One region of the Streptomyces sp. NPDC039462 genome, then DNA from elsewhere that is predicted to be linked to it. Evidence: riboswitches for the same ligand, from Rfam matches in the RefSeq annotation. Region 1 holds a riboswitch; each other region holds the start of a gene.

Region 1 (3,409 bases):
CGCGGTGGCGCCGAGACCGGCGAGGGAACGCCAGGTGGCGGCGCGGGTGGTGTGGCCGAGCCGGGCGGCCTGCGCCTGCCGGATCCGGCTCATGGAGTCCAGGAGCAGGAAGCTCATCCGGTACGTGACCAGCGCCACGTCCACGACCGGCGCGGGCACCCCCGCCTTCACCAGGCGGGGCAGCAGGTCCGACATGGGCGTGGTGAAGGCGAACAGGAGCACGCCGAGCGAGGCCGCGGAGGTCCGCAGGAGCAGACCGCCCGCCCGCGCCGGGCCGCCGTCCGCGAACGCCACGAACCCGCCGGGACCGCCGACCTGAATGAGCAGGGTCAGGGCGCCGGTCACGCAGAAGCCGAGCGGCACGCGGTAGGCGCGCCACAGTTTGCCCGGCGGCACGCCCGCCGGGCCCAGCAGCAGGGCGAGTGCGGCGACCAGCACCAGGACGGCGCCCGGCCAGGGCGGCAGCGAGATGGCCAGGACGGTGAGGCCGAGACCGAGCACGGCCTTGTCCACGGGATGCCGGCGGCGCCAGCGACTGCTGTGCGCCGCCGCGTCGATGGGCAGCACGCCGGGTCAGACCCGCTCGGTCCCGGACCGGGGGCCGCCCGCGTCGACCGGCTCGTCGGAGCCGTCCGACGCCTCCGGCCGCGCCGCTTCGGGCCGTGCCGCTTCCGCCCGGGCCTGTTCCGCGCCCTGGCGGCGGCCCTTGCGCAGCCCGAAGTAGTAGGCGAGGACGCCCGCGCCGATGGCCGCCTGTAGAGCGAACAGCGCCGACTCGACTTCCCCGGACGGGGGTTCGTACAGCGGCGAGAACCATGGATCATAGTCCGGGTCGATCTCGGTGATCGCCGTCTCGGCCTGGGCGTCGGCGCCTGCGAACGGCTCTTCCTCGTCGTCGCCGAGACCGAGCGCCAGGGGAAGCACCGCGAGCGCGGCGACGATGAGGAGCAGCAGTGTGTTGATCTTCGCGTTCCGGCTCATCAGGCGCTGGCCCCCGTCTCGGTCTTCTTCGTCGTGTCCGCCTTCTTCGTGGTGTCCGCCTGCTTGCGCTGCAGCAGTACGCCGAGGCGGGTGAGCTCGCCCTTGCTGGACTGCACGAGCAGGCGCATCACCAGGACGGTGAGCAGGCCTTCGCTGACCGCCAGGGGGATCTGGGTGACGGCGAAGATGCCGCCGAACTTGCCCAGGGCGCCCAGGAAACCGCTGCCGGGGTCGGGGAACGCCAGGGCCAGCTGGACACTGGTGACGCAGTACGTGGTCAGGTCGGCGACGAACGCCCCGAAGAACACGGTGACCATGAGCGGCACGTCGTACCGCCTCAGGAGCCGGTAGACCGCGTAACCCGCCCAGGGGCCGATGATCGCCATGGAGAACACGTTGGCGCCCAGGGTGGTGAGTCCGCCGTGGGCGAGCAGCAGTGCCTGGAAGAGCAGGGTGATGGTGCCGAGCACCGTCATGATCGGTGGCCGGAACAGGATCGCCCCGAGCCCGGTCCCCGTCGGATGCGAGCAACTGCCCGTCACCGAGGGGATTTTCAACGCGGAAAGGACAAACGTGAAGGCCCCGGAGGCTCCGAGGAGCAGCGTGCTCTCCGGATGTTCCTTGACTTCACGGGTCAGGGAGCGGACTCCGTGGACGACGAACGGCGCGGACGCTACGCCCCAGGCGATCGCGTGCGCCGGCGGGAGGAAACCCTCGGCTATGTGCATGGCTCAGCAGACCCTCTCCAGCACCTCGTGGATGGACAACGTGCCTTGGCCGGTCTCCTGGCTGACGGGTCGTACCGACCGGACTCCGCCTTCCCGGGTACGCGTGTACCCAGTGGCTGCCGCGAGGGCTGGAGCCGGACTTCCCGATCACAGTGGCGAGGGCCGCACCGGCATCACACCGGATTTCCCGAGCACCAAGGCGTGGTGACACTAGTGCGCAAAAATCGCCCTGACAACTTGCACGGCGGTCGCGCCGGTGTCACACCCGAGCGCACACCACCACCGCGTACGCCCCTGCTCAGAGGCCATGCGTAGGTCTGGCGGCCCCGAACGTCCAGGGCCCCCACCCTCGGGGTGGGGGCCCTGGACGCTCAATGGCCGGTCGTTCTCAACTCCTCAGCGCCTCAGCGCCTCAGCGCCTCAGCGCCTTCGACAGTCGATCAGGACTCGTCGTTCACCCACAGCTGCCACTTGCCGCTGCTGGGGTTCTTCTTGCAGTCCCACTCGGAGTAGATGGAGTTCCGGCCGTCGGCCTCGCACGCGGACAGGGTGCGGTAGGTGCCCACATAGATCCACGACATCGCGCCGAACTCGTCCGCGGACCTGTCGGCCGCCTCGCTCGCGGCGGAGGACGCGGTGGCCTTCGGAGCGCTGCTCCCGTGCGTGTCGGCCACCGCGGGCGTGGCAGCGAGCGCGGTGGTCAGAGCCGTCGCGGACACGAGCAGGGCGGCCTTCTTCATGTGACGCACAGATTTTCCTTCCGTCGGAGTGGAGCGGTGGGAGAACGGGGGCGGGCACCGGCGCCGCGGGCAGCGAGGTGCCGCGCGGCGCCGTCCTCCCCCCCTGGCCGGGACGGTGCTGCGTTCTCCCGGCCCCGCCAGTGTTGGCCGCCGGCCGCCACTGATCGACTCGTTTCGGGCTGGCCCGAATCGAAGGCCGCGAGGAGGATCGCCCGGGTGACGTTGCGTATCCACCTCACCGCCGAAGACCTGGCCCGCACCCGACTGGCCGCGGCGCCACGGCCCTTGCTCGAACTGGAGATCGCCGTCCGATTGCTCCAGGAGCGCTCCCACCCGGTCCGGTTCGACGCCTGGCGCAGCCGGGCGGCCCGGCATCTGCCGCCCCGGATAGGGACGTTGTGCGAGCTGATCCCCGCCACCGGCGCGGCGGTGGACTTCCTGGACCTGAGCGGCGAGGGCCACCCGGACGACCTGGTCGACCGGCTGCGCGGCACACCTGCCGACCGCGTCCGGAAGGATCTGCGGCAGTGGGCGCCCGGCCGCACCCGGGGCCTCTCGCCGGCCGTCCGCTCACTCGGCCGGGACCCTTCCCTGGTGGGAGAGTTGGCGGACACGGTCGCCCATGCCCACCAGCACTTCATCGCGCCGTACTGGTCACGCATCGACAGGCTCGCCCAGGTCGACCGGACCCGCAGGCTCCAGCAACTGGCCGGGCACGGCGTCGAGCGTCTCCTGAGCGGGCTCAACCCCCGCTACATCACCTGGGATCCGCCCGTCCTGCACCTGACCATGGCTTCCGGACGGGACGCCGACGTCCGCCTCGGCGGGCGCGGGCTCCTCCTGATCCCCACCCTGTTCGGGTCGCACTACCCCGCTCTGGACGACACCGCCGAACCCCAGCCCTGGATCACCTATCCCCTGCACGACGACCGGCCGGGCGCCGTGCCCGCCGTGTTCACC
Region 2 (3,409 bases), on a different contig from region 1:
CCGCGCCGTCGAGCCGTCCGGCCCGCAGGTCGGCGCGGGCGGCCCGCAGTTCACCGGTCTGCGGGAAGGAGCCGATGGTCGTCGTCGGCAGGAGGGGGAGGCGGAGGGTGGCGCGCTGGGCCGCGGCCCGCTCCGCGTACGGCTGGGAGCGCCGTGCGTCGGCGTCGGTGACGGCTTCGGTACGGGCGCGGACGGCCGGGTCGCGGGTGATGGGGGAGCCCGCCCGCGACGCCAGGTCGGCGCGGTTGGCGGCGAGTTGGGTGGAGATCGTGTGCGTGCCCCGCGCCAGGCCCCTGGCGAGGGTCACGATCTCGGTGGTCTTCTGGCGGGCGAAGGCCAGCCAGCGCAGGATCTGCGGCTCGATGTCACGTTCGAGGGCCGTGTCGATGGGGACGTGGAGGAGTGAGCAGGAGGCGGCCACGTCGACCCGGTCGGCGAGTCCGAGCAGGGTGCCGAGCGTGGCCAGGGACTGCTCCAGGTCGTTGACCCAGATGTTGCGGCCGTTGACGACACCGGCGACGAGCCGCTTGCCGGGCAGGCCGCCCACGGCGGCGAGCGCGTCGAGGTTGGCGGCGGCCGCCCCGGTGAAGTCGAGGGCGAGGCCGTCGACCGGGGCCTTGGCGAGCACCGGCAGTGCGTCGCCGAGCCGGTCGAAGTACGAGGCGACAAGGAGCTTGGGGCGGTCGGTGAGGGCGCCCAGGTCGCGGTAGGCGCGCTCGGCCGCGTTCAGTTCGGCCGGCGTGCGGTCCTGGACGAGGGCGGGCTCGTCGAGCTGGACCCACTCGGCACCCGCCGCGCGCAGGTCCGCGAGGACTTCGGCGTACACCGGCAGGAGACGGTCGAGGAGGGTGAGCGGGTCGAAGTCGGGAGCCACCCCGGGCGCGGGCTTGGCGAGCAGCAGGTAGGTGACAGGGCCGACGAGGACGGGCCGGGCCGCGAGGCCGAGCGCCCGGGCCTCCTTGAACTCGGTGACCTGCTTGGTGGAGTCGGCGCTGAACACCGTGCCAGGACCCAACTCGGGCACCAGGTAGTGGTAGTTCGTGTCGAACCACTTCGTCATCTCCAGCGGCGCCACGTCCTGCGTGCCGCGCGCCATCGCGAAGTAGCCGTCGAGCGTGTTCGTCTCGACCGCGGCACGGTGCCGTTCGGGGACGGCGCCGACCATGACGGTGGTGTCCAGGACGTGGTCGTAGTACGAAAAGTCGCCGGTCGGGACTTCGCCGATGCCGGCGTCGGCGAGTTCCTGCCAGTTCGCGCGGCGGAGGTCGGCGGCGGCGGTACGGAGGGCGTCGGCGGTGACGCGGCCCTTCCAGTAGCCCTCGATCGCCTTCTTCAGTTCGCGGTTGCGGCCCTGGCGGGGGTAGCCGTACACGGTGGCCCGTGCTGCCGCGGCTGCGGGCTTGGTGGTCACGGAGATCTCCTTCGCGAGATGAATCCCTGAGATCCCGGGGACGGGACGAGAGCGCGAAGGGGCGACCGACCGGACAGGTGAGGGATCGCGCGGGTGGCGCGGCCGTCCGTCCGATGTGTGCGCCGACCCGCCCTCGAGGTCACCGGGATATCCGCGCCCGAAACGGTTCGCGCGCGGACAGCGGGCAGGTCTTCGGACTCGCGGGCACATCCTCACGGGGGAGGACGCCTACTGGCCGTCGCTTCCCAGGACCGGTCTCCGGTCCCAGTGCGTGTGACGGCGGTCGTTCCCGCTCACCGCTGCGGGGCAGTCCCGGATTCCCACCGGGTTCCCTCTTGCGACGCTCCCGCCTGGCGGACGGGGCGAACCAGCTGCGCTGATCACTTTACGACGCCGTCCACCGGTGGGCCGGGTCACGGCAGGATCCGAAAAGTGAGGTGCGACACGCGGCGCCACACGCGTGGCCCCACCGGATCGGCTATCCCCGGCACTCCCGTGCCCGGCGGCCGGTCCCGCTGAGCAGGTCGACGCGTTGTCCCGGGCCCTCCTTGAGGACGTAGAGGGTGCCGTCCTCGGGCGTCCAGTAGCGGGGGACGAGGAAGACGCGGTCTCCGGAGACGTGGAACAGCCGCAGCCCGCCGTACTCGTACGCGTACTGGCTGCCCTTGTCGGTGACGCGACGGAAGCAGCTGCCGCCGCCGCGGATCATCAGATCCTTCTCGCTGAAGACGGCGACAGCCGGGAAGTCGCTGAGCAGGGTCCGCTCGGTCAGCTCCGCCCGGCCGCGGCCCGCGATCGCCGCGTACGTCGACACGGCCCAGAACAGCGACAGGACGCAGATGAAGAGGGTGAGCCCCCAGAGCCGCAGGTCCCGGCGGTCACGGGTGCGGGCGTACGCGTTGAGCGCGAAGCCGCCGATCGCGGTGAGCGGCAGCAACAGGTCGAACAGCCAGGGGTTGAGCGGATACAGCGGTACGAGGACGAGGGGCACCGCCCACGCGAACCGCAGCACGCGCACGGCGCGGGCCAGCCGCTCCGGTGCGCCCGCCGCCCAGCGCAGCAGTCCGAGCGTGCCGAGCGCGACGCCCGCCGCGAACCAGGCGGGGAGGTAGAGGGCTCCGACGCTGCGCAACAGGTAGTCGCTGGTGGAGAAGTGGAAGACGGTGTCGCGCAGCCCGAGGGCCTTGGTCTCGGCGTCGGTGCTCGCCCAGCCGAAGTAGAAGAGGACCGCGGTCAGGAGGGTGACGAGGGAGCCGATGGCGCCGACGAGCTCCAACCAGCCGATGGGGGGTGGGGAGGGGGCCGGGGAAGGGGCCGGATCCGGAACCGGATCAGGAGCCGGGGTGGGCTCCGGTGCGGGGGCGGGCCGGGGTGCCGGCTCAGGGTCGGCGGGCGGTTCCGGTTCGGGTTCCGGTCGTGGCTCCGGAGGCTCACTCATCGGGACAGCGCGTCGGACGTGGGCGAGGCGGAGGCGGATGACCCGGAGGAGGGCGAGGGAGGCTGCGGGACGCCGCTCCAGTCGAGGGTGAACGCCGCCCGCTTCGTCACCCTGGCGCCGCTCTTCGTCACGAGCGTCACGTCGATGGCCGTCGGACGCCGCCCCTCAAAACGGTCGGCTCCTGGAAGGTCCACCGATACCGTCCCGTCCTTGCAGCACCTCGCCTTGTCGTCCTCGTCGCCGAAGGGCTCCAGGGAGATCGGGTTCGTCAGCTCCGCGGCGCGCAGTTCCACGGTGGCCGGCGCGTCGGGCCACGTGCCGTAGAAGCCGATCGACGAGCCCGGCGCGACGCTCGCGTCCGTGGCGGAGATCTTGTTGCCGCACGCTGCGGCGCCCGCCGGGGCGGGGCGCAACACCACTTGTTCGGCGGGGTGGCGTTGGTAGTAGGCGACGAAGCGTTGCAGGACCGCCAAGGCGTCCCCGTCCTTGCACAACTGGTCGGTGTTCGCGGGCCGGTACCCGGCCGCGCGCAGCCCCGCTTCGGCCTTCGCCGCGATGTC
Region 3 (3,409 bases), on a different contig from region 1:
GGAGCTGCTCCAGGCGCGCGATGTCGCCGTAGGAGTCGGCGCGCGCCATCGGCGGCACCAGGTGGTCGATGAGCGTGGCGTGCACGCGGCGCTTGGCCTGGGTGCCCTCGCCCGGGTCGTTGACCAGGAAGGGGTAGATCAGCGGCAGGTCGCCGAGCGCGGCGTCGGGGCCGCAGGCGGCGGACAGGCCCGCGTTCTTGCCGGGCAGCCACTCCAGGTTGCCGTGCTTGCCGAGGTGGATCATCGCGTCGGCGCCGAAGCCGCCGTCGGCCGCGGGCGCCGCGATCCAGCGGTACGCCGCCAGGTAGTGGTGCGACGGCGGCAGGTCCGGGTCGTGGTAGATCGCGATGGGGTTCTCGCCGAAGCCGCGCGGCGGCTGGATGAGGATGAGGAGGTTGCCGCGGCGCAGGGCGGCGAGCACGATGTCGCCCTCCGGGTCGCCGCCGTTGCCGACCCGTGAGCGGTCCAGGAACATCTCGCCGGGCGGCGGCCCCCAGTGCTGCTCGACCGAGTCCCGCAGCTCCTGCGGCAGCGTCGCGTACCACCGCTTGTAGTCGGCGGCCGGGATGCGCACCGGGTTGGCGGCGAGCTGCTCCTCGGTGAGCCACTCCTGGTCGTGGCCGCCCGCGTCGATGAGCGCGCGGATCAGCTCGTCGCCGTCACCGGAGACGAGGCCCGGGATGTCGGCCTCGGGGCCGAAGTCGTAGCCCTCGGCGATGAGCCTGCGCAGGAGCGCGACGGCGGACGCGGGGGTGTCGAGGCCGACCGCGTTGCCGATGCGGGAGTGCTTGGTGGGGTACGCGGAGAGCACCAGCGCGAGGCGCTTGTCGGCGGCCGGGATGCGCTTCAGGCGCGCGTGCCGTACGGCGATGCCGGCGACCCGGGCCGCCCGCTCGGCGTCGGCCACGTACGCGGGAAGGCCGTCCTCGTCGATCTCCTTGAAGGAGAAGGGGACCGTGATGAGGCGTCCGTCGAACTCGGGCACCGCGATCTGGCTCGCGGCGTCCAGCGGCGAGACGCCCTCGTCGTTCTCCTCCCAGGCCGAACGCGACCCGGTCAGGCAGAGCGCCTGGAGGATCGGCACGTCGAGGCCGGTCAGCGCGCCCGCGTCCCACGACTCGTCGTCACCGCCCGCCGACGCCTCGGCGGGCCTGGTGCCGCCCGCCGCGAGGACGGTCGTCACGATGGCGTCGGCGGCGCGCAGCTCGTCGATCAGCTCGGGCTCGGGGGCGCGCAGCGAAGCCACGTACAGCGGCATCGCGCGGGCGCCCGCGTCCTCGAGCGCGCCGCACAGCGCGTCCACGAAGGCGGTGTTGCCGCTCATGTGGTGGGCGCGGTAGTAGAGCACGGCGACCGTGGGGCCCTCGACGTCGGCGCGGGCGGTGCGCTCCAGCGGGCCCCAGGAGGGGGCGGCGGCGGGCGGCTCGAAGCCGTGGCCGGTGAGCAGCACGGTGTCGGAGAGGAAGCGGGCCAGCTGCTCCAGGTTGGCGGGGCCGCCGTGCGCGAGGTAGGCGTGCGCCTCGGCGGCGATGCCGATCGGCACGGTCGACGACGCCATCAGCTGGGCGTCGGGCGCCTGTTCACCGGTGAGCACGACGACCGGAAGGCCGGTGGCGATGAGCTGGTCGAGGCCATCCTGCCAGGCGCGGACGCCGCCGAGGAGGCGTACGACGACGAGGTCGACGCCGTCCAGCAGCGCGGGCAGCGCGTCGAGGTCCAGACGGGACGGGTTGGCGAACCGGTAGTCGACCGGGCCTCCCGCCGCGCGGGCGCTGAGCAGGTCGGTGTCGGAGGTCGACAACAGCAGAAGCATGCGGGCGCAGGCCTTCCTCGGGGTGTCCGCGCCCCGGGTGGTCGTATGGACGGCAGGAGTTCCTGGCTCACCCCACGCGGGTGGGGCTCACAGTGGCGGGACCGCGCCGGATTCGCACCGGGCTTCCTCCCTGGGGTCCTGGTGGACCCACGCCGTCGCTGGCGTCGGCGGACCTGGAGGCCCGCCGCCTGCATAGTAAGTCCTGCCCGCCGCCGATGGGGCGGCCACCTGCCAGGACGGTCCGTCTCGGGAGGCGACCGGCCGGATCCGCGTGGGTATGCTCGCCGCCATGCCGCCCACCCGAGCATCATCCCCAGACCAGGGCGAATCCCTCATACGTGACCGGGGTGACGCCTGCCCCGGAGCCCTCCGCCTGCACCTCGCGGACGACGGGCGCCTCGCCCGACTCCGGCTGCCCGGCGGGCTCCTGACGGGGCATCAGGCCTCCGTGCTGGCAGCCGCGGCGGAGCGTCTGGCGGACGGGAACCTCAGCGTCACCTCGCGCGGCAACATCGAGCTGCGCGGCCTCGGCGACGCGTGCGGCGGCGAACTCTCCCGGCTGCTCGCGGACGCCGGCCTGCTGCCCTCCGAGCGCCACGAGCGGGTGCGGAACGTGGTGGCGTCCCCGCTCGCGGGAACCGACGGACTCGGCCACGCCGACGTGCAGTTGTGGGCCCGTGAGCTGGACCGACTCCTGTGCGCGGAGGAGTGGACGACAGCGCTCTCCGGCCGCTTCCTGTTCGCCCTCGACGACGGCCGCGGGGATGCGGCCGGGCTCGGCGGCGATGTGACCTTGATCGCAGAATCCGGCGGGACTGCGGTCGTACGTCTCGGGGGCCACGCCTGCCGGGTCGCCGGGGCCGACGTCCCGCGCGCCGCCCTCGCCGCCGCCCGGGCCTTCCTCGACGCCGCGCGCGAGGCGGGCAACGGGGCCTGGCGGGTGCGTGAACTGCCCGACGGGACGACCGCGGACCTGGCGGGAGCACTGGCCCGGGTCGACGTCTCCGCCACTCCCGCCGACGTCCCGCTGCCGTCGCTCGCCGCGCCGCCCGCCCCGGGCGTCGTCGGCCGCGCGGTGGTGGTCCACGCCCCCCTCGGCCGCGTGAGCGCCGCCCAGTGGCGGGCCCTCCTGCCGCTCCCCGCCGACGAGCTGCGCGTCACGCCCTGGCGCGGCTTCGTGCTCCCTGGCTTCGCCGATGGGGCCGCGGCCCGCGCACGGCTGGCCGCGCTGGCCGCCGCCGGATACGTCACCGCATCCGACTCGCCCTGGCTGGGCGTCGGCGCCTGCACCGGCCGCCCGGGCTGCGCCAAGTCCCTCGCCGACGTCCGCGCCGACGCCGTGCCCGGCACCGGCGGACTCCCCGTCCACTGGTCCGGCTGCGAGCGGCGCTGCGGGCACCCGCACGGCGACTGGGTCGACGTCCTCGCGACCGGCGACGGCCGCTACGAGGTCACGCGGCACACCGGCGGCTCGACCGAGGCCGTGACGGGCAGCACCCTGACCGAGACGGTCACCACGGCACGTAACACCACGAAAACGACGGCCACGAGATGAGCGAGAGCACAGTGTTCGACTACGAGAAGGACGGCGCGGCG
Region 4 (3,409 bases), on a different contig from region 1:
CCGAGGACGACGACCGCGACCGCTCCCGTGGACGCCCCGGACGACACCCCGAGCACGAACGGGTCGGCGAGCGGGTTGCGGAGCAGCGACTGCATGACCGCCCCGCAGACCGCGAGGCCCGCGCCGCAGACCGCGGCGAGCAGGGTGCGGGGCATCCGCAGGTTCCAGACGATGCCGTCCCTGATCGGGGTGAGGGGGCTCTCGCCCCAGCCGAGGTGCGCGACGACGGTCGCCCACACGTCCGGCACGGAGATGTCCGCGGGCCCGATGGTGACGGCCACGGAGACGGACAGGACGAGCCCGGCGGCCCCGGCCACCCAGAGGAGGCCGAGCCGCAGTCCGTGCCGTATGGAGAAGACGACGGGGTCGGGGGCATTCGCGGGGAGAGCGGGTGCGGGGACCGTGTCCCTGCCGGGTGCTGCCTCCGTCACTTGACGAGCCCGAATTTCCGCAGGCCCGCGGCGACCTGTTCGATGCCGTCGACCGTGCGGATCGTGGGGTTCATGGCCTGGCCGCTGAGGAGGACGTACCGCTTCTTCTTCACGGCGGTCAGGTTCTTCGTCGCCGGGTTGGTCTCCAGGAACTTGATCTTCGCCGCCGCGCTCTCGGCCGACTGCGACTTGCGCGTGAGGTCGCCGATGACGAGGACGTCGGGGTCGCGGTCGGCGACGGTCTCCCAGTTGATCTGGGGCCATTCCTCGCGGGTGTCGTCGAAGACGTTCTTCGCGCCGAGCTCGCGGGTGATGATGCCGGGCGCGCCGCAGCAGCCCGCCATGTAGGGGGCGTCGGAGTTGGCGAACCAGTACAGGAGCGTCACGTCGGAGGCGGCCGCCTCGTCGATGTCCTTCGTGGCCTTCGTGATACGGCCCTTCAGGTCCGCGACCAGCTTCTCGCCGCGCTTCTCGACGTGGAAGACCTTCGCCAGGTCGCGCACCTCTTTGTAGACCGTGTCCATGGTGAGGGTCTTGACGCGTTTGCCGTCGCCGCCGCTGTCGTTGTCCTTGCCCGCGCAGTCGGTGGGCGAGACGTAGACGGGGACGCCGAGTTCGGTGAACTTCGTGCGGTCGGCGACGCCGCCCTTGCCGACCGTGTAGAGGAAGGAGGCGCTGACGAAGTCGGGCTCCTTGGAGAGGACCTTCTCCAGCGCCGGGTAGCGGTCGGCGAGCCGCTCCACCTTCGCGTTGTCCTTCTCCAGGTTCTTCAGGACCGGGTCGGTCCAGGTGCCGGTGCCGACCATGCGGTCGGCGAGGCCGAGGGAGAGGAGGATCTCCGTGGAACCCTGGTCGAGGGAGACGGCCCGCCGGGGCGCCGCGTCGACCTTCGCCTCCTTGCCGCAGGAGGCGACCGTCACCGGATAGCCGTCGGCGCTCCCGCCCGCCGGCTTCTCCGCGGAGCCGCCGCACGCGGTGAGCGTGAGCGTGCCGGCACAGAGCAGGGCGGACAGAGTGGATATACGGGCTGTCGAGGACACGTGATCCCTTGGGTCTCGCGGCTCATACGCGGAGCCTGGCCTGCGTCACGACCTCCGCCGCCCGGTGTGCGAGCGGAGGCGCCAGCAGGTCTTCGGACTCGGGATCGACCGGGCGGGGCGCCTTCCCGGGCGTCCTGGAACGCCCAGTGGCCGTGGCCCCGCCCGTCCCCCTCACCGCTGCGCGTCAGTTCCGGATTCGCACCGGATTCCCTGGCCCAGGTGTGGGTTTGACTGGCTTGCGCAAGTTATCACGCGTCCTCGCGGGGGCGGTCCGTGCCGTGGACCGGCACGGGCCTCGGCTCGCCGCGGTAGGTGCCGAAGGACCAGCGGTTTCCCTCGGGGTCCTCGATGCCGAACTCGCGGCTGCCGTAGGGCTTGTCCTCGATCTCACGGGTGATCTTGACGCCGGCCTCGGTGAGGCGGGCGTACAGGGCGTCCACATGGTCGGTGACGACGTAGGCACCGGACGTGCCCGGCTTTCCGCAGGCCGCGGCCGCCGACTCGGGGTCGTACGAGCCGAGCATGATGCCGCCGCCCTCGGGCCAGTCGAGCTGGGCGTGGGCCACGCGGCCGCCGTCCTCGTAGACGGCGGTGCGCAGGAAGCCGACGGTGCCGACGAGGAAGTCGATCAGCGCGGGGGCGTCCTCGGCCTGGAGCGCCGGCCAGATGGCGGGGGCGGGTGCGGTTTCAGGGGCGCCAGGCGTGGTGTCGGGTGTGGTATCGGGTGTGGTGTTCATGTCTCTCACTCTTCTCCGCCGCCGTGCGCCCCGGCTTGGATATTCCGGCACTCCTCGGCCAGCCAGCGGGTGGGGCTCGCCTCCGTGTACTGCCGGAAGTCGCGGACGAGGTGGGAGTGGTCGTAATAGCCGGTCTCGGCGGCGACCCGGGCGAGGTCCGGCGGCCCGCCCGCCGCGACGGCGCGGACCACGGCGGCCTTGGCGTGCTGGAAACGCATCAGGCGGGCGGCCTGTTTGGGGCTCAGCCCGGTCTCGGCGCGGAACAGCGCGGTCAGCCGGCGCTCGCTGAGCGCCACGTGCCGGGACAGGCCGCCGAGGGTGCCCGCGCCCCGGTGCCTGGCCAGCCACGCCCAGGCCTCGGCGACCTCCGGGCGCACGGCCCCGGCGGCGCGGTCCTCGGCCGCGCGCCGCCGCAGATAGCCGGAGAGCAGGGCGAAGCGGTCCTCCCAGCGGTCCAGTTCGCACAGGCGCTCGCGGAGGTCGGCGGCGCGGTCGCCGAGGACGTCGGTGCCGCCGACGACGAGCTGCCCGGCCAGTTCCGCGGCGGGCAGCCCGAGGAGCGGGCGGGCCGCGAGGGGGTGCACGGCGAGCTGGATGCCCGCCTCGTGCTCGGGCTGTACGACGTACGCGGGGCTCTGGTGCAGGCCGCCCACGACGATGTCGGTGCGCGCCGCGTCCGGTCCCGTGGCCTGGCCGGGGGTGGCGCCGGTGGCGATGGGGCCGTCCAGCGAGAAGATCAAGGTCAGATACGGGGACGGGAGGCCCCGGTGCAGGGCGGGCCGCTGCCCCGCGGTGCGGTAGCCGACCGCGGAGACGACCATGCCGCCGAGCCGTGGAACGGTCCGGACGAACTCACGGGAGCCCATGCGTTCCAGTATGCGGGGCGTGGCCCGGACGCGTCGCGGAGTCCCCTACCGCTACCCCCGTCCCCCTCCCCCATACCCCCCGCCCCCGGTGACTTCGATCATGGGAAATGAGCGTCCCGGCCCATAGCATGGCGCGCCGCTCCGGACGGGGCCGCGCATCGCTTTCAGGAAACGGCAGGGACGTAGAGACATGGCAGTACGGGCAAAGGGCAAGCTGGCCGTCATCGGTGCCACGGGGGCGCTGGCCGCCGCCGTCCTCGCGGGCAGCGCACTGTGGCCCACCAGCGAGGCGACCGCCGCCGACACCTCCGTGGCCACCGCCCGTGAGCTGTCAC

What was found. A riboswitch is a leader RNA that binds a small molecule or an ion and turns the genes downstream of it on or off. The one in region 1 is predicted to bind cobalamin.
Region 2: another riboswitch for cobalamin. It lies ahead of metE (5-methyltetrahydropteroyltriglutamate--homocysteine S-methyltransferase); the one in region 1 lies ahead of ACZ7LU_RS20895 (energy-coupling factor ABC transporter permease).
Region 3: another riboswitch for cobalamin. It lies ahead of cobN (cobaltochelatase subunit CobN); the one in region 1 lies ahead of ACZ7LU_RS20895 (energy-coupling factor ABC transporter permease).
Region 4: another riboswitch for cobalamin. It lies ahead of ACZ7LU_RS28550 (ABC transporter substrate-binding protein); the one in region 1 lies ahead of ACZ7LU_RS20895 (energy-coupling factor ABC transporter permease).

The regions. Positions count from the first base shown of each region.
Region 1 covers NZ_JBVKAO010000003.1:819,107-822,515, reverse strand. Annotated here, with positions in the region: gene cbiQ (cobalt ECF transporter T component CbiQ) at 1-567, opposite strand, end outside; gene ACZ7LU_RS20900 (energy-coupling factor ABC transporter substrate-binding protein) at 574-981, opposite strand; gene ACZ7LU_RS20895 (energy-coupling factor ABC transporter permease) at 981-1,709, opposite strand; cobalamin riboswitch at 1,740-1,923, opposite strand; gene ACZ7LU_RS20890 (hypothetical protein) at 2,150-2,458, opposite strand; gene ACZ7LU_RS20885 (ArsR/SmtB family transcription factor) at 2,666-3,409, shown strand, end outside.
Region 2 covers NZ_JBVKAO010000001.1:1,986,641-1,990,049, forward strand. Annotated here, with positions in the region: gene metE (5-methyltetrahydropteroyltriglutamate--homocysteine S-methyltransferase) at 1-1,411, opposite strand, end outside; cobalamin riboswitch at 1,578-1,798, opposite strand; gene ACZ7LU_RS07965 (hypothetical protein) at 1,890-2,687, opposite strand; gene ACZ7LU_RS07970 (hypothetical protein) at 2,846-3,409, opposite strand, start outside.
Region 3 covers NZ_JBVKAO010000001.1:262,857-266,265, forward strand. Annotated here, with positions in the region: gene cobN (cobaltochelatase subunit CobN) at 1-1,813, opposite strand, end outside; cobalamin riboswitch at 1,855-1,978, opposite strand; gene ACZ7LU_RS01035 (hypothetical protein) at 2,121-2,252, opposite strand; gene ACZ7LU_RS01040 (cobalamin biosynthesis protein CobG) at 2,262-3,368, shown strand; gene ACZ7LU_RS01045 (precorrin-8X methylmutase) at 3,380-3,409, shown strand, end outside.
Region 4 covers NZ_JBVKAO010000006.1:44,800-48,208, reverse strand. Annotated here, with positions in the region: gene ACZ7LU_RS28555 (FecCD family ABC transporter permease) at 1-431, opposite strand, end outside; gene ACZ7LU_RS28550 (ABC transporter substrate-binding protein) at 428-1,471, opposite strand; cobalamin riboswitch at 1,538-1,722, opposite strand; gene ACZ7LU_RS28545 (VOC family protein) at 1,720-2,208, opposite strand; gene ACZ7LU_RS28540 (AraC family transcriptional regulator) at 2,214-3,074, opposite strand; gene ACZ7LU_RS28535 (HAD family hydrolase) at 3,265-3,409, shown strand, end outside.